Regions from separate parts of the Arthrobacter sp. UCD-GKA genome, predicted to be linked through region 2. Evidence: riboswitches for the same ligand, from Rfam matches in the RefSeq annotation. Region 2 holds a riboswitch; each other region holds the start of a gene.
The links. A riboswitch is a leader RNA that binds a small molecule or an ion and turns the genes downstream of it on or off. The one in region 2 is predicted to bind glycine.
Positions count from the first base shown of each region.

Region 1 (6,972 bases), on a different contig from region 2:
GGCGATCTTCGAGAAAACCCGCGGCCGCACCGCCATCTACAACGAGGCCGTGCGCGAGATCGCCGAGCGCCACGGGGCGGTGATCGCCGACTACTGGCGATGGCGCGAATTCCGGGACTGGCGCTACTGGGCCACCGACCGCCTGCACATGGGCACCGCCGGACACACCCTGATGGCCAGGAAGGTACTCGGGGTCCTGGAACAGGACAGCGACATCCAGCTTCCCGAGCTCCCGCCGCTGGTTGTGCAGTCACGGGCCGAAAAGCTGCGTGGGGACGCGACCTGGGCCAAGGAATTCCTGGCCCCGTGGGTCAAGCGCCGGCTCACCGGCACCTCGTCGGGGGACAACCTGTCCGCCCGGTACCCGCGTTACGTTTCGCTGCCGGTGCCGCGGGTCCGGTAACCGCAGGTCGTGCCGCTGGCCAAGAAGCATCGAGGGTGCTTTGCTGGTGGGCATGGACGGGCAGCAGGAACCGCAGGGACAACACGAGGACGAACCGCACAACCAGGGCGTGGCCGAACGCCTCAACTGGCTGCGCGCCGGGGTGCTGGGCGCCAACGACGGGATCGTCTCGGTAGCCGCCGTGGTGGTCGGTGTTGCCGGCGCCACCACGGCGAACGGGCCGATCCTGGCGGCCGGGGCGGCCGCTGCCATCGGCGGGGCGATCTCCATGGCGCTGGGGGAGTACGTCTCGGTGTCCAGCTCGGCGGACTCGCAAAAGGCACTCATCGAGAAGGAACGCCTCGAGCTGGCCCAGATGCCGCAGGAAGAACTGGCGGAGTTGACCGGGCTCTACGAGGCCAAGGGACTGAGCCCGGAAACCGCAGCACGGGTGGCCCACGAACTGACCGCCCATGATGCGCTGGCAGCGCACCTTGATGCCGAGCTGCAGCTCGACGAGCAAGAGGTCCTGAACCCGTGGAACGCCGCAGTGGCCTCCGCGGTGTCCTTCACGGTGGGGGCCGCACTGCCCTTCGCCACCGCGGTGTTCCTGCCCGGGCCCCTGAAGATCCCGGTGACGTTCATTGCCGTGATGCTGGCGCTGGGAATCACCGGCGCGCTTGGCGCCAGGCTGGGCGGGGCACCCATGCTGCGCCCGACCCTGCGGGTGCTCATCGGCGGGGCCGCGGCGCTCGTGGTCACCTTCGCCATCGGCTCCTGGCTGGGGGTTGCCGGGATCGTGTAGCTGCCGCTCGGTGCACTTGCTTCGGGTCCGGACTGGATCTGCGGGGGTTTGGGTGGTGGAACGCCGCGGGGAGCCCGGCCTGGTGGCCGGGCTCCCCGCAGTGCTGCTGACATGTGTGGTCGGGTCCGGCTCAGCCGACGATCTTCAGCGCGGTGCCCCAATTGAAATCGGGCAGCGCGGGGTTGACCTGCATGGCCATGACCAGCAGCTGGAAGCCCTCGAGCTCCCGGGCGTGGTGCAGGCCGCCGACCTCGATCGGGCGCATGCCGGCCGCCGTGACGAATGCGGCTACCTCGGCGCGGGCGGAATCCTCGCCGGCGATGAAGACATCCAGCGGCTCGCCTGCAGCCGAACCGGCGGTCAGCGGGCCGGCAAAGGTGGTGTTGAAGGCCTTGACGACGGTGGCCGAAGTCAGCGCGGCGATTTCCTCGGCAGCCGAGCTGCCGGCAGCGGTGGTCAGCGAGTCGAAGGTCGAGAAGTCCACCGGGTTGGTGATGTCGATGACGATCTTGGAATCGAGGGCGGCACCCTGGGCCGCGACGTATTCCTTGGCGGCGTCGAAGGGCAGCGCCAGGACGACGATTCGTCCGGCCGGGGCCTCGGTGAGGTTTCCGCCGGTGGTGCCACCGCCGAGCTCCGCGGCGAGCGTGGCCGAAGCCTCGGTGTCGCGGGCCAGGACCTGAAGGTTCTTGCCCGCTGCGAGGGTGCGGGCCGCCAGTGCGCGTCCCATGTTGCCGGTTCCGATGATGCTGATGTCGATGGACATTGCTGCCTTCTTTCCGAAGAGTCGAGCGAGGAAGTTTTTCATGTGGTCTCAATCCGTATGGTTGAAGCTTCAAGTATTACGGTACGCCTCTTTTGGTTGAAGTGTCAAGTGTTTATTCACGGAGGTTTTGGGAGAGCCGTTGCCGTCGCCTGGGCGGCGCGGGCTTGCGGCCGAAAAAGCCTGGCTGACGTGGGCAATGGTTGACAGTTTTGCAGATCGTTGCGGAGGCTTGGGGCATGGTTGGAGACGAAAAAAGCACAGCGGCTGCCGAAACCGGTCTCGCCCGTGCCGGACGGGGGCTTCCCGGTCCGCGAGCGAGGCGCCTGGTGCTTCTGGTGAGCCCACTGGCCATCGTCGGCGTCGGCCACCTGGTCGCGCGCATCGCTGCCGACATGAACGCCGGGACCGCGTGGCTGTGGGTGGCCGCCGTCTACTGGGGCCTCATCGCAGCGGTCCTCGCCATGACCACCGACGCAGGGCAGCGTCGGGCTTGGTTTCGGCGCAGTGCCAGGCGCCCGGCCTGGGTGTGGATCGTGGGCCTGCTGCTCGGGCTGTTCCCGCTGGCGGGGATCCTTGCACTCAATCTCGGCTTGGTGGCGCAGTATCCCGGGGTGTTCGTTTCGGTATTGGCTTTTGCACTGGTCAACCCGGTCTTTGAGGAAGTGTATTGGCGCGGTGCGCTCCTGGATGCCGGCCGCTGTTGGCCGTTCTGGGTGATCGCCTTGTACTCGACGGTCTTGTTCGTGGCCGGCCACCCGCTGATGTGGGGCGTCTTCTCCATCGGGAACCGATCGGTGGTGCTCTACGCCACGCTGTTCGTGATGGGCCTGGCATGGTCCTGCATGCGCCGGGCCACGGGCAGCCTGCGTATTTCCATGCTGTCCCATGGCCTGGTTGATGTGGGGAACCTGTCGGTCTTTGTCTTCATGAACCTCTATATACCGCCCGGAATGTGATGCCTGGCATGGCTCCGCGGGTTCCCGGAACCGAAAGGAACATGGCGGCCCGAAACCGGGTTCCCCTACCGGCGTGGCGCGCATTGGAGGCGGGACCTAGGATGGGCTGAACAACCGCACCGCAGGTCGGAGCGCCGGTCCCGTCCAGCCAAGGAGGCGTCACGATGGAAAGGTTGACCCCTGAGGATGCGGGCACCCTCCGGAGCCGTCCGCGGACGGCCGCGTCCATCGGAGTGCTTGTCGCAGTGGTCGCCACCGCAGGCTGGGCGGGGTACCGGATGCTGGATCCGGTGGCAGGGCACGGCCAAGGCAACCTGACCTGTCACAGCACCGCGGCCCCCGGGGTGGCTCCGGGCGTCTTGACCACTCCGTGGATCGAGGTGAAGCCCGGGAGTTCGCTCCGGGTGCGGGCGCTCACGTTGGTGGCACCGGTGAACTATGCACTTGCCGGAACGGGCATCCAGCACGACGGTGTGCAACTTGGCGCATGGGAGTACCCGGTGGGCGATGGCGATCCGGAAATGCAGGCCACGTGGCTTTCCCGCACCGAACTGCCGGCCACCCTGGACGACCGGACCGATCATTCGATCATCATGGCGCTTGAACCCGTCGACGCGAGCCAAGAGTCCTCACTGCGTGCCGTGCGCGTGCGCTATGACAACCAGTGGGGCATTCCATATTCGATCGACGTCGGACCGCGCTTCGAGGCCAAGCCCAACTGCCTGCTCGACGACGGGGAAGAGGGCTGAGGGGAACCTCCGTCCCTGCGAGGGGCGGTGGACGGTATCGGGCGAAAGCCCGAAAACTCCCTGACGGAGCCCGAAAGGCGGTTCTGACCTGAAGCGGGGCGACCCGTGTTGTTTGGCTCACGCTTCGCCGGTAGGATGGGAGGCGTGCCTCGAAAGAGGCACAGCCACTGACATGCGGCGGGAGAGTCCCGTACAGCGAAAGTTGGTCGGGCGCCGTAGGAGCAATTCCTCCCCGGGAAACTCTCAGGCCCCCGTACCGCCGCGAAGAGGCAACTCTGGAAAGTAGCAACATCGCCCTTCGGCGGTGCTGCTCACCGAAGGTGCAAGCACGTTCCGACTACCAAGTCCGGTGCGTCGCGGAAACTCTCAGGTCACAGCAACAGGGTCGGGGAGGAACTTGCAGCTCGTTCGGTGTGCGCGCACGCCGATGACCCAATGGAGTTCCCCATGACCGTGACCCCGTCCGCTGAGTTCGTCGCCCGCCATATTGGCCCCCAGGGCAGCGACATCGACACCATGCTTTCGCAGCTTGGTTATTCCTCCCTCGACGAACTCGTCGACACGGCCGTCCCGGCCGACATCCGCCAGTCCGAACCCCTTGACCTGCCAGGCGCCCTGACCGAGGCCGAGGCCCTGGCCAAGCTGCGCGAACTGTCGAACAAGAACGTCATGAAGACCCAGATGATCGGCCAGGGTTTCTCCGACACCTACACCCCGCCGGTGATCCTGCGCAACGTGCTCGAGGACCCGGCCTGGTACACCGCGTACACCCCGTACCAGCCGGAAATCTCCCAGGGCCGCCTCGAGGCGCTGCTGAACTTCCAGACCATGGTCATGGACCTGACCGCGCTGCCGATCGCCAACGCCTCCATGCTTGACGAGGCCTCCGCTGTCGCCGAGGCCGTGCTGCTGATGCGCCGCGCCAACAAGGCCAAGGGCTCCGCCAAGACCGTGCTGGACGCCAACCTCTTCCCGCAGACCGTCGCAGTGGTCCAGGGCCGCGCCGACGCACTGGGCTTCGAGGTCGAGATCGCCGACCTGACCGCGGGCCTGCCCGAGGGCGAGATCTCCGGAATCGTGCTGCAGCAGCCGGGCAACAACGGCGCCGTCATCGACCACTCCGGCATCATTGCCGCGGCCAAGGAACGCGGCGCGATGGTCACCATCGCCGCCGACATCCTGGCACTGACCCTGATCGCCGCACCGGGCGACCAGGGCGCCGACATCGCCGTGGGCAACACCCAGCGCTTCGGCGTCCCGCTGTTCTTCGGCGGCCCGCACGCGGCCTACATGGCGGTGCGCAACGGCCTGGAGCGCCAGCTGCCCGGTCGCCTGGTCGGCGTGTCCAAGGACGACGTCGGAACCCCGGCCTACCGCCTGGCACTGCAGACCCGCGAGCAGCACATCCGCCGCGAGAAGGCCACCTCCAACATCTGCACCGCGCAGGCGCTGCTGGCCATCACCGCCTCGATGTACGCCGTGTACCACGGTCCGGCGGGCCTCAAGCGCATCGCCCAGCGTGCCCACAACCACGCCCGCGCCATCGCCACCGCACTGTCCGGCTCCGGACTGGGCCTGGCCGCCGAGTCGTTCTTTGACACCGTCCAGGTGACCGTCGAGAACGCCGACATCGTCATCTCCAAGGCCGAGGACGCGGGCATCAACCTGCGCCGCGTCAACTCCACCACCGTGGGCATCTCCACCGACGAGACCACCACGAGCGCACACGTTGCCGCGATCGCCGGGGTCTTCGGCATCGAGGGCGAGTCCTTCGCCGCCGAGGGCTTCGAGCTGCCTGCCGCCGTGCAGCGCACCAGCGACTACCTGACCCACCCGATCTTCAACACCATCAAGTCCGAGACCCAGATGTTGCGCTACCTGCGCCGCCTCTCGGACCGCGACCTGGCCCTGGACCGCACCATGATCCCGCTGGGCTCGTGCACCATGAAGCTGAACTCCACCGCCGAGATGGAATCCATCTCCTGGCCGGAATTCGCCTCCATCCACCCGTACGCACCGGAGCACCAGACCGAGGGCTGGCGCGAACTGATCACCGACCTTGAGGGCCGCCTGACCACCATCACCGGCTACGCGGGCGTCTCCATCCAGCCCAACGCCGGTTCGCAGGGCGAATACGCGGGCCTGCTCGCGATCAGCGCCTACCACCAGTCCAACGGCGAGGACGCACGCACCGTCTGCCTGATCCCCGCCTCGGCACACGGCACCAACGCCGCCTCCGCCGTGCTTGCAGGCATGAAGGTCGTCGTGGTCAAGACCGCCGCGGACGGATCCATCGACGCGTCCGACCTGGATGCGAAGATCGAAGCGAACAAGGACGTTCTCTCGGCCATCATGATCACCTACCCGTCCACGCACGGGGTCTACGACCCCGACGTGCGCGAGGTCTGCGACAAGGTCCACGCGGCCGGCGGCCAGGTCTACATCGACGGCGCCAACATGAACGCCCTGGTGGGCCTCGCGCAGCCGGGCCAGTTCGGCGGCGACGTAAGCCACCTGAACCTGCACAAGACCTTCTGCATCCCGCACGGCGGCGGCGGACCGGGCGTGGGCCCGATCGGCGTGGCCGAGCACCTGATCCCGTTCCTGCCGGGCGATGCCTCGGGCACCTACTCGATGCGCGACGGCGTGCCGGTGGTCGCCACCATGTTCGGCTCCGCCGGCGTGCTGCCGATCTCCTGGGCCTACATCGCGATGATGGGCGGCGACGGGCTGACCGACGCCACCAAGACCGCGATCCTCTCGGCGAACTACATCGCTTCGCGCCTCAACGAGCACTTCCCGATCCTGTTCACCGGCAACAAGGGCCTGGTCGCGCACGAGTGCATCCTTGACCTCCGCGAGCTGACCAACAAGACCGGCGTCACCGCCGAGGACGTGGCCAAGCGCCTGATCGACTTCGGCTTCCACGCCCCGACCCTGTCCTTCCCGGTCGCCGGCACCCTGATGGTGGAGCCGACCGAGTCCGAGGACCTGGCCGAGATCGAGCGCTTCATCGAGGCCATGGTCGCCATCCGCGGCGAAATGGAACAGGTGCTCGCCGGGGACTTCGCGATCGAGGATTCCCCGCTGCGCAACGCCCCGCACACCGTGGCCGCAGTGGTCAACACCGCCTGGGACCGCAAGTACACCGTCGAGCAGGCGGCCTTCCCGGTGCGTGCGCTGCGCGTGGACAAGTACTTCCCGGCCGTGGGACGCATCGACGGCGCAGGCGGCGACAGGAACCTGATCTGCTCCTGCCCGGCTCCCGAAGCCTTCGAAAACTAGTCCACGACCACTCGATTTACCTCACGAAA
Region 1 is NZ_MOLR01000022.1:3,927-10,898, forward strand. It holds gene BLJ79_RS22060 (SGNH/GDSL hydrolase family protein) at 1-403, shown strand, start outside; gene BLJ79_RS22065 (VIT1/CCC1 transporter family protein) at 456-1,187, shown strand; gene BLJ79_RS22070 (NADPH-dependent F420 reductase) at 1,318-1,953, opposite strand; gene BLJ79_RS22075 (CPBP family intramembrane glutamic endopeptidase) at 2,289-2,909, shown strand; gene BLJ79_RS22080 (hypothetical protein) at 3,074-3,658, shown strand; glycine riboswitch at 3,827-3,927, shown strand; gene gcvP (aminomethyl-transferring glycine dehydrogenase) at 4,106-6,943, shown strand.
Region 1: linked by a shared signal. The riboswitch ahead of gcvP (aminomethyl-transferring glycine dehydrogenase) and the one ahead of BLJ79_RS08840 (DUF5058 family protein) in region 2 are both predicted to bind glycine.

Region 2 (6,972 bases):
ACCGCCTCGCACTGCCGAAGGTCTAGCATGAGAGCAGTGGGCCGTGGCGCTTGCGCGCCAGTGAATGGTTCCACCGAAGCCGTGCGGGATGCGACGCGCGAGCCCCCAGTGGGCGTGCGCGTTCGTTCGAACGCGCAGGACCTGAAGGGAAGACACATGAAGACCAGAGCAGCAGTGGCGATTGCCCCCGAAACCGACCTCGAGATCCGTGAGATCGAGGTCGACGAGCCCCGATCCGATGAACTCCGCGTGAAGATCGTCGCCTCCGGCGTGTGCCACACCGACGCCATCATCCGCGACCAGTGGTACCCGGTGCCGCTGCCGGTGGTCCTGGGCCACGAAGGTGCCGGGATCGTCGAAGCCGTTGGCTCGGACGTGCAGGGATTCTCCGTGGGCGACAAGGTCGTCATGGGTCCTGCCTTTTGTGGCCAGTGCGAGCAATGCCTGGCAGGGCACCCGATGTATTGCGTGAATTTCTACGACCGGAACTTCGGGGTCGAGCGCGTCGATGGCTCGAAGACTTTTTCGGACCAGAACGGAGCGATCGGATCGCACTTCTTCGGTCAGTCCTCCTTCGCGGAATACACCAACGTCGCTGCCCGAGGTGCGGTCAAGGTTCCCGACGACGTGCCGCTGGAGATCCTCGGACCCCTGGGCTGCGGGATCATGACCGGCGCCGGTGCCGTCCTGAACGTCCTGGAACCGAAGCCCGGATCCTCCATCGCGGTGTTCGGCACCGGGGCCGTGGGCATGGCCGGCATGCTTGCCGCCAAGGCCGCCGGAGCCACGACCATCATCATGGTGGACATCGTGCCCGAGCGCCTCGCATTCGCCAAGGAGCTGGGAGCCACCCACACCGTGAACTCCAAGGAAGTCGACCCGGTCGAGGCGATCAAGGAGATCACCGGCGGCGGCGTCAACTACGCATTGGACACCACCGGCGTACCCCCGGTGTTCTCGCAGATGACCCAGTCGTTGGCCACCCGCGGCCACGGCGCCCTCGTCGGTGCCGCGAAGCTGGGCACCGAGGCGCCGTTCGCCATCGGCAACCTGCTGCTGACCGGCATCAAGGTTTCCATGGTCATCGAGGGCGACGCGGTGCCCAAGGAATTCATTCCCCGGTTGATCAGCCTGCACGCCCAGGGAATGTTCCCCTTCGACAAGTTGATCAAGAAGTACAAGTTCGAAGACATCAACCAGGCCTTCGCCGATTCCGCGGATGGGTCGACGCTGAAACCGGTCATCGTGTTCTAGGAGAATACGCAATCACCCGGCAAATACGCCGCGAGGCCCCGGAACCAGCGCCGTCCACGGACGGGCTGATTCCGGGGCCTCTTGGCCACCTTGGCGCCGTAACGCTACTTCTTGCCGACCTTGGAGAACAGCGCGCGGACAGCTGCGGCCACGCCGGTGCTCAGCGTCGGCTCGATGACCGGGGCGAAGAACGGCGAGTGGTTGGCCGGCGGGTGTCCGGCGGCCAGGGTCGCCGCGTCGTTGCCGCCGAAGAACCAGAACACGCTTGGCACATCGATCGCCGCCGCAAGGGCGCCGAAGTCCTCGCTGCCCATGACCGGCGAGCCTTGGCGAACGCGTTCCTCGCCGAACTCGGCACGGAATTGCTCGGCAAGCTTCTCGGCCTCGGTCGGGTCGTTGTACAGCGGCGGGAAGTGGGAGATGTCCTCGATCAGCGGTGCGGGGGCGCCGGAGGCCTGCGCCTCGGCGGCGATGATGCGCCGGATCGAGCCCAGCACGATCTCCCTGACTTCGGGATCGAAGGTGCGCACGTTGAGGGTGAACACCGCACGGTCCGGGATGACGTTTTCCTTCAGGCCCGCGTGGAAGGACCCGATGGTCACCACCGCGGCGGACTGCGGGGCCACCTGGCGCGAAACGATGGTCTGCAGGCGCAACACCATGGCCGCTCCCAGCACGATCGGGTCGATGGAGCGCTCGGGCATCGATCCGTGGGAGCCCTGGCCGTAGACGGTGACCTTGAAGGAATCCGCGGTGGTCATGGCCGCACCGCCCATGATCTCCACGGTGCCGGCGAGCCCGTTCATCACGTGCTGGCCGAACATGATTTCCGGTTTGGGGGCCTTGTCCCACAATCCGTCCTCAACCATGGCCTTGGCGCCGGCGGCCGTTTCCTCGCCCGGCTGCAGCACGAACACGATGGTGCCGGCCCAGGCGTCCTTGGCGGCGGCGTACAGTTCGGCGGTCTTCAGCGCGGTGGCCATGTGGGTGTCGTGGCCGCAGGCGTGCATGGTCGGGACCTCGGTGCCGTCATCCAGGAAGCCGGTGGCGGTGCTGGCGTAGTCCAGCCCGGTGTCTTCGAGCACCGGCAACCCGTCCGTGTCGGCGCGCAGGCCGATGACCGGTCCCTCGCCGTTGCGCAGGATGCCCACGACCCCGGTGCCGCCGCAGCGGAACACCTCGAGCCCGAGGTCTTCCAGGCGCTTGGCCAGGTAGTCGGCGGTCCGGTGTTCCTGCATGGACAGCTCGGGGTTGGCGTGGAGGTACTTGTAGGTCTCGTGCATTTCCGCGGTCGAGTCCTCGGTCAGTGCCAGGGCCGGCGGGATGGTGTTCGTCATCGGGCGTTGTTTCCTTGCTCTTGGGTGGGGCGGCGGCACCCGGGAGTGCCGCCGCCGGTAACTGTGGTGTGGATGCGCTCGGTCTCGGGCCGGTCCGGGCAGCCGAGTGCGTCGGTCAGTAGACCGGCCCCTCGGGGGTTGCATGCACCGGTACGTCCTCCGGTGTCCCCAGGGTCTTGCGGTCGCGCAGCACCCAGGCGAGAACAGCCGTGGCAATCACGGCGACAGCGGTGGAGAACAGGCCGAAGGGCTTGAAGAAGAAGGCCACGGAGACCACGATGATCGAGACGACCAAGGCAATCAGCGCCGAGCGCGGTGCCTTCTGGCTCACGATCGCCTGCACGACCACGGCGCCCATGACGGTGGGCAGGATGTAGAACTGGATGGTCTGGACGATGTCAGTGGGAATCACGCTGACCAGCCAGGTGCCCAGCAGTCCGACGAAGATGAACAGCGAGGCCAGGTGGACGGTGGCGGCACCGCAGATCGCGGCGACCGAGGCCAGCTCGCCCTTGCGGGTGCCGGGCTTTACGCCGATGGTGGCCTGGGCGATCATGGCCGCCGGCAGCAACTTGTTGGAGATGTTGCCGATCATGAACGCCTGGTACATGGACGAGGCGCCCAGGATCGGGAAGTAGGTCAGCGGCTCGACGATCCAGATGACCCCGAAGACCGCGGCCAGCGCACCGAAGGCGGCGATGATGCCGGAGACCTGGATGTCCAGTCCGGCAAAAAAGACCAGGTAGGCAGGGGCGGCCAGCGAGAAGAACAGGCCAATGATCATGGTGATCCGGCCCCAGCGGGAAGTGGTCTTGTCGAAGGCGCCGAGCGCCTGGTGGATTTCTGTTGCCTGAGGCATGATGTGCTCCTGGGAATCTTGGCTGCGATTAGAGGCGGGTGGCCGCGTAGGTGATGGCCAGGGAGAGGATGATGGCAATGCCCAGGGCCCATTCCTTGATCCAGGGCCGGTTGACCTTCTTGGCGATGACCATCAGACCGGTCATGATCGCGGCCGAGGAGACGAAGGCGACCACGTGTATCCATGACTTGGGCAGTTCGCCGATTCCCAGCACCATGAAGGCGGCAACCATGGCGGCACCCGGGACCACGAGCATGATGGCCGGGTTGACCTTGCGCAGCGCGGAGTCGCCCTTCTTGAGCAGCGGGGTCAGGATGAGCGTGGCAATCATCCACATGGCCCCGCCCAGGCTCATGGCGGCCAGGGCCAGGCCAAAGACGGCCTGCGTGTAGGTCGGCCCGCCGAGTTCGGCTCCGGCGGTGTTGGCTGCGATTGCCGCGGCGGCGGTCTCGTAGGACACCGAGCCGATCAAGCCGATGCGCACCAGCACCGCGGGGGTGCCGAAGACCGTCAGCAGGGCGACGGCAACCATGACCACTGCCAGTGAGGGGCCAAGCGCGGAGATGGCGCCGGCGCGGAAGCTGGTCTTCAATTCGGCATGGCTCATCCCGACATGGGGTGCAGCGATCCGTGCGGCCTTCATATAGATGACGGACTGGACGACGATGACCAGGAAGACGCCGACAGCACAAGCCCAGAGGACTGGCGAATTGGCTATGGCGAGGATGTCCGTGGAATTGCTGTCCGCAGCGGCGGGCAATATGGCAGGTACGTGCATGGGGGAGTTCTACCGTTCATCGAAGGGGTCAGTGCGGTGCATGCGGGCCCTGGGTGATGCCGGTGCCACCGTGCCCGCTCTGTCCTGAACCTGAAAGTGAAACCGGTGCCCCATGGCACCGGCGTGCTTCGTCGGTGAGCCACCGGTCCCGGCGGCTGCTCTCCAGAGTTTCCTCACGCGGCTGTTCCTGGTACCTGAGAGATTGCGGGTGCTTGCCCCTTCGGTGCCCGAGTGGTGTCCGGGACTCTCCAGCCGCGCGTGACCGGAAGACTATTCAGTTGTGTGCGGATGCTTTTCCGCGTGCGACCAAGAATACTTGACGCGGGTCACAGTGGCTCTTTTGTTTCTCCCGACCAAGCAGTCGTGAATCAATATTTTTGCGTCTGGTCATCGATGGCCTAAGGAGCCAACCTCGTCCGCCTGCAATCGAGTAAGGAGGGCGGTGCTCCGGAAGATACCTCGCGCATCGAATGGATTTCGGGCGGACAAGCATTCCATCGAGATGAACCGGTGGTTAGCCTTGAAAAAATGCATGGCGGCCTCGCCTGTCCACTTGTTATCGATCACCGGATGCGCACACCGGGGCCGGATGCCCATCGAAGCGCCACACCCCGATTCCCGGCGGTTTTAAATATGTCTGCCAACAAAGACACCGCCAGGAAGTACATCTACGGATTAAACAATTCGGATCACGCCTAAATCCTCTCGTGCCTGACCGGCGACACTGAGTGGAGGGCCTTCGGCCACTTTCGGCTCAACGGCAAGGAAGTCTACGACCCGCGATCTCAAGCCCCGATTTCAGTGGACCGCCAGTGCTGCTCATAGTGCGCTTTGTCGAAGGGGACGACGTGGTGATGACCGAGTTCTCCGGCGAGGTCTTACGCATGGCCATAGGCGAGGTCTTTGTGATGCGCGAGGCCTTGATCACCGAGCGCCGCACCTTCGTCATCGAACTGACCGAGAACGACCACAAATAGGCGCCGGAGGAACCTACTCTCAGCCTTGCTAGGCACGATATTTCCCAAGCCTCGTATCGCAGATGCCCTCCTGGGTGAGCAGTCAAGTGTTGCTATCAGCAACGTACCCCTTCAGCAGTGTTGAAGCTATCTGGGCTGCCGCTAAATTCGTTTCAACGAGAGGGCGATGAATGCTGGTGTTCAGATGATGATCAATTTCTCAGCAGGATCTATCCGCCTCAATGGACTTAGAAACACAACTGCCGCCTCGCTCATTTGTGTTGCATGTCTCACTGAGTAAGACGCATAATAATTCGCATGGTTGTTTCTCTCCCTCAGGTACCGGTCTCGATGGTCGATCGCATTGGTGTCATCCTCGAGACGTTTAATGTTGATGACCCGGTGTTGACGGGCTCGGAAATTGCGCGTCGTACGGGCCTGCCCAAGGCGACTGTCGCGCGGATACTCGTGGACCTTGATCGGCATGATTTCGTTGCCCACACCGAGTCCGGATACCAGATTGGCATGAAGTGTTTTGAATTGGGGGAACGGGCACAACAGCCCAAGAACCTGCGCCGACTGGCTTTGGCCACCATGTCTGATCTTCGGCAAGCAACTGGTCTGACAGTGCAACTTGGCGTGCTTGATGGCTTGGATGTCGTATATATCGAGATCCTCCGCGGAAAGCACCGAGAGCTTCGTATTCCCTCACGAATCGGCGGGAGGGTGCCCAGTTATGCCACTGCTGGAGGCAAGGCGTTATTGGCCCACTCGGCCGCGGAAGTCCAAGAACTGGTCCTCAGTAGCGCCCTCACAAAAATCGGGCCTCGGACCATCGTCGATCCAAAAGAATTGGCCGCCCAATTGGAACGTACGCGCCGAGATGGCATTGCCTACGAGGTTGAAGAGTCCCATGGAGGTTTATCATGTGCGGCGAGCCCAATCCTTCGAAGCGATGGAACGGCGCTCGCAGTAATCTCAATCACCGCACCGGTAGGTAGCGTTGATATGCGCATAGTGGGGCCGGCTGTTCATGCCGCGACGCTCGGCTTGAACCGTCAGGTGCGGGCTACGCCATACTGGGCAAGCCTCTAGCATTACCTGTCCCACTGAGTGGGACGATTTTTTGACTTCAACGACACGTGATCACAGGCTATTTCCTAGTCGCCGTGACAAACGTCACGAGCGACAAAATCGTTACGAGGAGTCGTTTGTGAAAGCCGCAGTCATGACAGAGCCCAATGTGCCCCTGAGGGTGACCGAGTTGGTCATTAGCGCGCCGGGCCCTGGGGAAGTCCGGGTCCGGATAGAGGCAGCAGGCGTATGCCACAGCGACCTTCACTATATGAAGAACGATCTGGCCTGTAAGACGCCGATTGTCATGGGGCATGAAGGTGCTGGGATTGTCGAAGAACTTGGAGACGGGGTCCGAAGCGTGGCGGTTGGTGACAAGGTAATCATGACGTGGCGACCTCGATGCGGCTCCTGCGAATACTGCTCTTCTGGTCGTCCGGCGCTTTGCACTCTGGGCAAGATCCACGCCGTCACTAATGGCTTGCTGCGCGGCGGTTCTCGCTTGGATCATGATGGCACGGCTGTCCATCACCTCATGGGTGTTTCCTGCTTTGCGCAAGAGTGCGTTGTTTCCGAAGAATCCCTCATCAAGGTTCCTAAGGAAGTTCCTTCAGCCATTGCGGCAATCGTAGGATGCGCCGTCGTAACTGGCATGGGTACGGTACTCAACGGTATGCCGCATGCTGCCGGTGAATCCGTGCTTATTGTTGGTGC
Region 2 is NZ_MOLR01000004.1:556,207-563,178, reverse strand. It holds gene BLJ79_RS08855 (NAD(P)-dependent alcohol dehydrogenase) at 157-1,254, shown strand; gene BLJ79_RS08850 (amidohydrolase) at 1,359-2,591, opposite strand; gene BLJ79_RS08845 (hypothetical protein) at 2,707-3,450, opposite strand; gene BLJ79_RS08840 (DUF5058 family protein) at 3,479-4,228, opposite strand; glycine riboswitch at 4,400-4,490, opposite strand; gene BLJ79_RS23540 (hypothetical protein) at 5,041-5,205, shown strand; gene BLJ79_RS22365 (IclR family transcriptional regulator) at 5,536-6,279, shown strand; gene BLJ79_RS08830 (zinc-binding dehydrogenase) at 6,413-6,972, shown strand, end outside.

Region 3 (6,972 bases), on a different contig from region 2:
GTTCAGCATCGGTACGAACAAAACGTTGATGTCCTTCAGCGTGCCCTTCATGCGTCCGGTGCCCAGGTGCTTGATGACCTCAAGGGCCCCTTCGGTGGTCAGCTGCTCATTACCGTGCTGCTGCGTCAGGAACAAGATGGTTGGATTGGCCGGATCCGACTCATATTTGGCAAGGAAGAGGTCGCGCCCCTTCACGGATTGGCCGATGACTTCAAGTTCCAATGCCGATTGCTTTGCATCCTGCTTTTGCAGTTCCTCGACCATTGAGTCGTAGGTGTGCAGGATCGAGGTATTGATGGTCTCATTACCCTGGTAATTGGGTCCGTTTCCCACAGCTTGCGCGGGAGCGAGGCCCAACCCGAGACACAGGGCGGAAGCTGCGGCTGTGCAGGCAAGCTTCTTGAAGGCTGAAGGTGACAGGTAGCTATTACGGCTGGACATCGGGATGCTGTTCTCCTTGTGGCTGGTTCGGATCCCCAAATCCTGCTGTGACATACACCACCAAACCATATGGGGATCGGCAAAACAAGGACCGACTTGGCCATACCTATTCGGCGACCGAGCTCTAGCGGGAGTTCGCTAACTATTTCGTATTCGTTCGGTCGTGCGTTAAGAGAACCGTGTGAATCGAGGCCAAACGAAGCATCGGCGTTGCAGGAAGTTGTAGGACCTAAATGTGTCGCAGAGGCAAAAATTCACCTAGCTCATGGGGGCGATGCCTGAAAAGGTCATCAGGGTTCCATTTCGGACGGTACAACAGTGCCGAACACCCCCAGTCTCCACGACCGTGGTTCCGCCGATCGGAAATTCGCCTCGGGGACGCCAGAAAACGACTTAGGCCATACAAAAGCCAACACGAAAACCGATATCTGACCTGTGGCAATACAACTCTCATCGCCGTTTACCAGGACACTCCCGTAGGGCCGCAGGAAATCCTGCGCATCCAGCGCCGTGGCCTGGCCTCCCCTGGAGATGCCCGGCATGCCGCCCGTCGCCGGACCGGGGACTTCTTGCTGCTATCGTCAAGCACCACGGTCAAATACCACGGGAATACGAACCTGTGCCGGCGCGTTGGCCACCGTTGTGAAGAACATCGGATTTTTGTCATTCGGCCACTGGACCGACCACCCGTCCTCGGCCACGCGCAACGCGTCCGACGCGCTGCTGCAGGCCATCGACCTCGCGGTGGCGGCCGAGGAGCTCGGCGCGGACGGCGCCTACTTCCGCGTCCACCACTTCGCCGCGCAGCACGCTTCCCCGTTTCCCCTGCTCGCCGCGATCGGGGCGCGGACCAGCCGCATCGAAATCGGCACCGGGGTGATCGACATGCGCTACGAGAACCCGCTTTACATGGCGGAGGATGCCGGCGCCGCCGACCTGATCTCGGGCGGACGGCTGCAGCTGGGCATCAGCCGCGGTTCGCCCGAGCAGGTCATCGACGGGTGGCGCCACTTCGGTTTCTCCCCCGCGGCGGGCGAGTCCGACGCGGACATGGGCCGGCGGCACACCGAACGCCTGCTCGAGGTGCTCACGGGCGAGGGCTTCGCGGAACCGAGCCCGAACCCGATGTTCCCCAACCCGCCGGGACTCTTGCGCGTGGAACCGCATTCGGAGGGCCTGCGCGAACGCATCTGGTGGGGTTCGGGCTCCAATGCGACGGCCGTATGGGCCGCGAAGCTGGGCATGAACCTGCAAAGCTCCACGCTCAAGGACGACGAATCCGGCAAGCCCTTCCACGTCCAGCAGGCCGAGCAGATCGAGCTCTACCGCCAAGCGTGGAAGGAAGCCGGCCACCAGCGCGAGCCGCGGGTCTCGGTCAGCCGCAGCATCTTCGCGCTGACGGAAGAGCGGGACTGGCAGTACTTCGGCCGCGACCGCCACAGTTCCGACCAGATCGGCAACATCGATGCGAAGACGCGCGCGGTCTTCGGCAAGTCCTACGCCGGGGAACCCGACGAGCTGGCCAAGAAACTGGCCCAGGACGAGGCGATTGCCGCAGCGGACACCCTGCTGCTCACGGTCCCGAACCAGCTCGGCGTCGAGTACAACGCCCACGTGATCGAAGCGATCCTCACCCAGGTGGCGCCCCAGCTCGGCTGGCGCTGATCCCGCCGCCGGCGCGCGGGACCGAGGCGGAACTGCCCCGCGCCGGCGCGTCCCCGCCCTAGCCAACAGGGTATTTGCTGTTGCACAATCAGGCATGCACACTCCTGTCGACGAGAACCAGGGCCGGGACACGCTGCGCTACCTGCGCCTGATGCTCCTGGTCATTCCGCTGCTGCTCCTGGTGGCCATCGCCCTGTACGCCTGGTGGACCGGGAGCATCGGGGACTCCATCAGCTCCTACTACATCGGCCCGGCCAGGAACCTGTTCGTGGCGATGATGGTGACCACCGGCGTGCTGCTGGTGGTCTACAAGGGACCGCCGCTGGAGGACCAGGCGCTGAACCTCGCCGGCTTCTACGCGATGTTCGTCGCCTTCGTCCCCGCCGGGCTGGGCCAGACCCTTGGCACCCTGGACCCCGCCGCGGCACGGGAGCTCATCCGCTCGATCCAGGTCTCCGTGGTTGCGGTGCTGGTCGTGGCGGTGGCATTCGGGTGGCTGGAGTGGAAGACCCGCAGCTGGTCGTCGCGCTCATTGCTGCAACGCACGGAAACACGGTGGCTGGCCGTGGCAGGCACGCTGCTGCTGGCGGGGTTCCTGGTGCTGTTGCTGTGGCGGACGCTCGAAGGCAAGGACTTCGTCGGCGTCCACCTTGCCGCAGCCCTGCTTCTGCTCGCCAGCATGGGCATCGCGATCGCCAGCCACCTGGGCAGCAGCAGGCTTGGTGACACCGACACCAGCGGCGGGCGGGCTGGCCACTATGCGGGGCTGCTGGTCCTGATGGCGCTGGGCGTGGTGGCATGGGCCGTGTTGGCCGCGCTCGGGGTCAGGCAGGCGGTCTTCTTCGTCGAGTGGTACGAAATCGCACTCTTCCTGTACTTCTGGTACCTCGAGACCCGAAGGACCTGGAACCCCGTCCCCGCCCCGGAAACCGGGACGGGCCGGCACGCGGCCGCATGACGCCGGGGCCGCCCCCCACGGGAAACGGCCCCGGCGCGGACCGGAATGCTACCGCTACTTCGCGGCGGGCTCCTTCACATCCGCCTCCAGCACCGCGCCACCGGCATTGAACGATGCCGCAAGCATGCGTTCCTGGGCGACCTTGGCCTGGTGCAACGCCCGCAATTCGGCGTGCTTGGGCTTGGAGCGCAGGATCGCGTAGCCGATGCCCAGTGCCACGAACCAGATCGGGGTGAAGAGCAGCGCGGCCAGGGTGTCAGCCTGCGTGGTCAGTGCCCAGAGGATGAAGCCGAAGAAGGCCAGCACCACGTAGGGCATGAACGTTCCGCCGGGCATCTTGAACTTGCTGGCCACGTGCAGCTGCGGGCGGCGCTTGCGGTAGACCAGGTAGCTGATGAGGATGATCGACCAGACGAACATGAAGCACAGCGCTGAGATCGTGGTGACCAGGGTGAACGCCTCCGCCACGCCACCCTCGGCGTAAAGCAGCGCCACGCCGGCGAGCAGGAACATGCAGGAGAACAGCAGCGCGTTGCGCGGGACCTTGGTGCGGGAGAGCTTCGCGAAGCCCCTGGGGGCGTCGCCCTCCTCGGCCAGGCCGTGGATCATGCGGGAGGTCGAGTAGATGCCGGAGTTCGCACTGGAGGTCGCGGAGGTGAGCACCACGAAGTTCACGATGCCTGCGGCGCCGGCCAGGCCGGCCAGGGCGAACATGCCCACGAACGGGGACTCCGCGGCACTGAACAGCTTCCACGGCTGGACGGCCATGAGGATGACCAGGGCACCGACGTAGAAGAAGAGGATGCGGATCGGAATGGAGTTGATCGCCTTGGGCAGGGTCTTCTCCGGGTCCTTGGTCTCGGCCGCGGTCGTACCGACAAGCTCGATGCCGACGAACGCGAACACGGCGATCTGGAAGCCAGCAACGAAGCCCATGAAGCCGGTCGGGAACATCCCGCCGTCGTTCCAGAGGTTCGCGAAGGAGGCAGTGGCCCCGTTGTTCTCGAAGCCGGTAATGACCATGACCAGGCCGACGACGATCAGCGCGCCGATGGCGACGATCTTGACCAGGGCGAACCAGAACTCGGTCTCGCCGAAGTTCTTCACGCTGGGCAGGTTGAGGGCCACGAGCAGAAGGATGCAGGCCACGGCGGGGATCCATAGCGGCAGGTCCTTCCACCAGAACGCGACGTAGTGGGAGATGGCCACCACGTCCGCGATGCCGGTGACCACCCAGCAGAACCAGTAGGTCCACCCCGTGAAGAAGGCGGCCCACGGGCCCAGAATGTCCCCGGCGAAGTCGGAGAAGTTCTTGTAGTTGGTGTTGCTCAACAGCAATTCGCCCATCGCGCGCATCACGAAGAAGAGCATGAAGCCGATGATCATGTACACGAAGATGACCGAGGGCCCGGCCACCGCAATGGTCTTGCCGGATCCCATGAACAAGCCGGTGCCGATGGCACCGCCGAGCGCGATCAGTTGGATGTGGCGGTTGGAGAGCCCACGTTCGAGGTGGGGCGCGGAACTGTTCTTGCTCATGCTGTTGCCTTCCAGATTGGTGCCGGTGCTTCGGTGGCGTGCCATGGACGATTCCCTAACGGTTCTCGCCGACGGGCGCGATGCCCTGGAACAAGGACTTCGCGTTGTTCTCCGAGGCAACCATTCCCAGGCCGGTGCGCTTGCAGGAGTGCCCTGCGGTGCGGTGCTCGGCATTCCCGGGGGACCGCAGCGCGGATTCACGGTGCAGGCCGGCGGGCGCACCAAAGGGCGACCGGGCAGTGGCGTGGGTGGTTGGCGTCATTGGAGGAACTCCCGAATCGCGCGCGGACGGGTCCGCGCTGTTCTTGGATCCTCCCCAATCTGTTGACGTACCTGAGAGTTTCCATCCCGTCCGCAAGGGGATCGGGACTTGCTCCTTCGGTGAGCACGGACCAGACCGTGCTTCTTTCCAGATTCGCCTCTTCGTGGCGGTACGGGGGCCTGAGAGTTTCCTGGGGAGGAATTGCTCCTACGGCGCCCGTCCAAGGCGCGGACGGATCTCTCCCGCCACGTGTCAACGGCGATATTTTGTGATTGCAGTCATAACTTACTGCGCAGTGGCCTGTGGTGCAACTCACAAGCCTTTTGTGTCATCGCCCGCGAAACATGTCGCGGCGCCCCCGAAAAAGAGCCCACCCCGCGGCTGCGGCCGTCACATGAGCCAAAAAGCCAAGTCAGCGATGGGTGCAACAGCCACGGTCCGTTGGCCGGTCGTTTAGCTGCTGGAGTTCAGGACCTGCAACGCCGCATGCAGGCCGCTGCGGCACCCCCGCCGGGTCTGGTTCCGCCCGCGCAATGGTTCGGCTTCCCCCAGCGCATCCCAGAAGCCCTCCGTGGGCATGGATGACGGACGAAGAATGAACCAGCAGTCGGCCAGCGGATCCGCCGGACCCGGGATGCCGGCATCGGCCAGCGTGGTCGCGATCTCCCGGGAGTCCCCGACGCGTTCGGCGCCTGCCCCGTCCCCGGCCTCGCGCGGCAACCGGTACACCGCACCCGGCACGCCCAACTCGAGGATTCCGGCAACGGCCAGGAACCCGAAATCGCTGCGCGGCACCTCGACCGCTCCCGGCGGTGGAGCGGCCACGGGAACCGATTTCCAGTCAACGCCGTTCATGTTTCCTCCTCGATCGCCGGACCGGCACTCGCACCGCCCCGCGCGGCCAGCCCAACCGACTCGAGACGAACACGATAGGCCAAGGACGCAGGCCGGCATTGATGCCGGAGCGGACGGCCGCGCCGGGTCACAGCGGCTGGCGCCGCACCAGGCGCGTGCCGGTCTTGACCAGCATCAGGACCAGCAACAGGATCCCGACGTAGCCGTTGACGACATAGACGATGTTGACCATCTGGGAGAACGGCAGGACCAGGCCGATCACTGTGCCAACCACTGCCAGCGCGATGGTCAGGTACTTGAAGCGCGGCGTCTTGTCGGCGAAGAAGCGCGAGGAGACTGTCCACAGCAACGGCACCGCGGTCGTGTAGATGCCCGCGAGGATCATCACGGAAATCCCGGCGGCAAGGACCGGGCTCACGTCCTTGGCCAGCACGAGCATCGGGATCTCGGTCCCGCCGACTCGCACAATGTTCGCCAGCAGGCCCAGGCCAACAATGATGCAGGCCACCGAAAACGCGATCGACCCTGCCAGGGCCCCGGAGGACGCCTCCTTGCGGTTGCGTGCAGTCTTGCCAAGCGCGGTCAGGAAGGCCGCGAGCCAGAGCATACAGAAACCCACGTAGGACAGGCCGGCCATGAACCAGTTCGTGGAAGCCTGGGTCAAATCAAGACCCGAAAGCAGGGCGTTGCCCTCCGCGATCCCGCCCGGGTTGCGGAAGATTCCCAACAGTCCGAGGGCAATGGCGACCACAACGATCACCGGACCGATCTTCCCGATGACATCGACCAGGGACTTCAGGCCAAACCACACGCTGATGCCCACGACCACCGCCAGTCCGATGCCGCCAACGTATCGCGACATCCCGTAGTGCTCCTCGAAGACGGCGCCGGCGCCGGCGACCATCACGGTGAAGCTCAGGAAAACGAACAGGATCGAGAAGTAGTCGAAGAAGGTCCCCAGATGCTTGCCGCAGTAGTAGTGGAAGATCCGCGACGGCCGGTCGAATTTCTTCGCCTGCCCGACCACGAAGAATTCGACGGCCACATAGGTCATCAGCACCAGGACCAGCAGACCGGTGCCGAAGACGCCCCAGTATCCGTAGGAAGTGAAATACTGCAGGATCTCCTGCCCGGTGGCGAACCCGGAGCCTATGAGGAACGCGATGATCGCTCCGGCATAGGTGAGGACGCGAAGGAAGCTCGCCTTTTCGACGGTGTCAAGATGCGCCCTGGTGGGGGATTTTTGTGGCAT
Region 3 is NZ_MOLR01000005.1:244,528-251,499, reverse strand. It holds gene BLJ79_RS10730 (M14 family zinc carboxypeptidase) at 1-441, opposite strand, end outside; gene BLJ79_RS10725 (LLM class flavin-dependent oxidoreductase) at 1,084-2,106, shown strand; gene BLJ79_RS10720 (hypothetical protein) at 2,201-3,064, shown strand; gene cycA (D-serine/D-alanine/glycine transporter) at 3,119-4,603, opposite strand; gene BLJ79_RS10710 (hypothetical protein) at 4,659-4,865, opposite strand; glycine riboswitch at 5,023-5,120, opposite strand; gene BLJ79_RS10705 (hypothetical protein) at 5,319-5,720, opposite strand; gene BLJ79_RS10700 (YkvI family membrane protein) at 5,848-6,972, opposite strand.
Region 3: linked by a shared signal. The riboswitch ahead of BLJ79_RS10710 (hypothetical protein) and the one ahead of BLJ79_RS08840 (DUF5058 family protein) in region 2 are both predicted to bind glycine.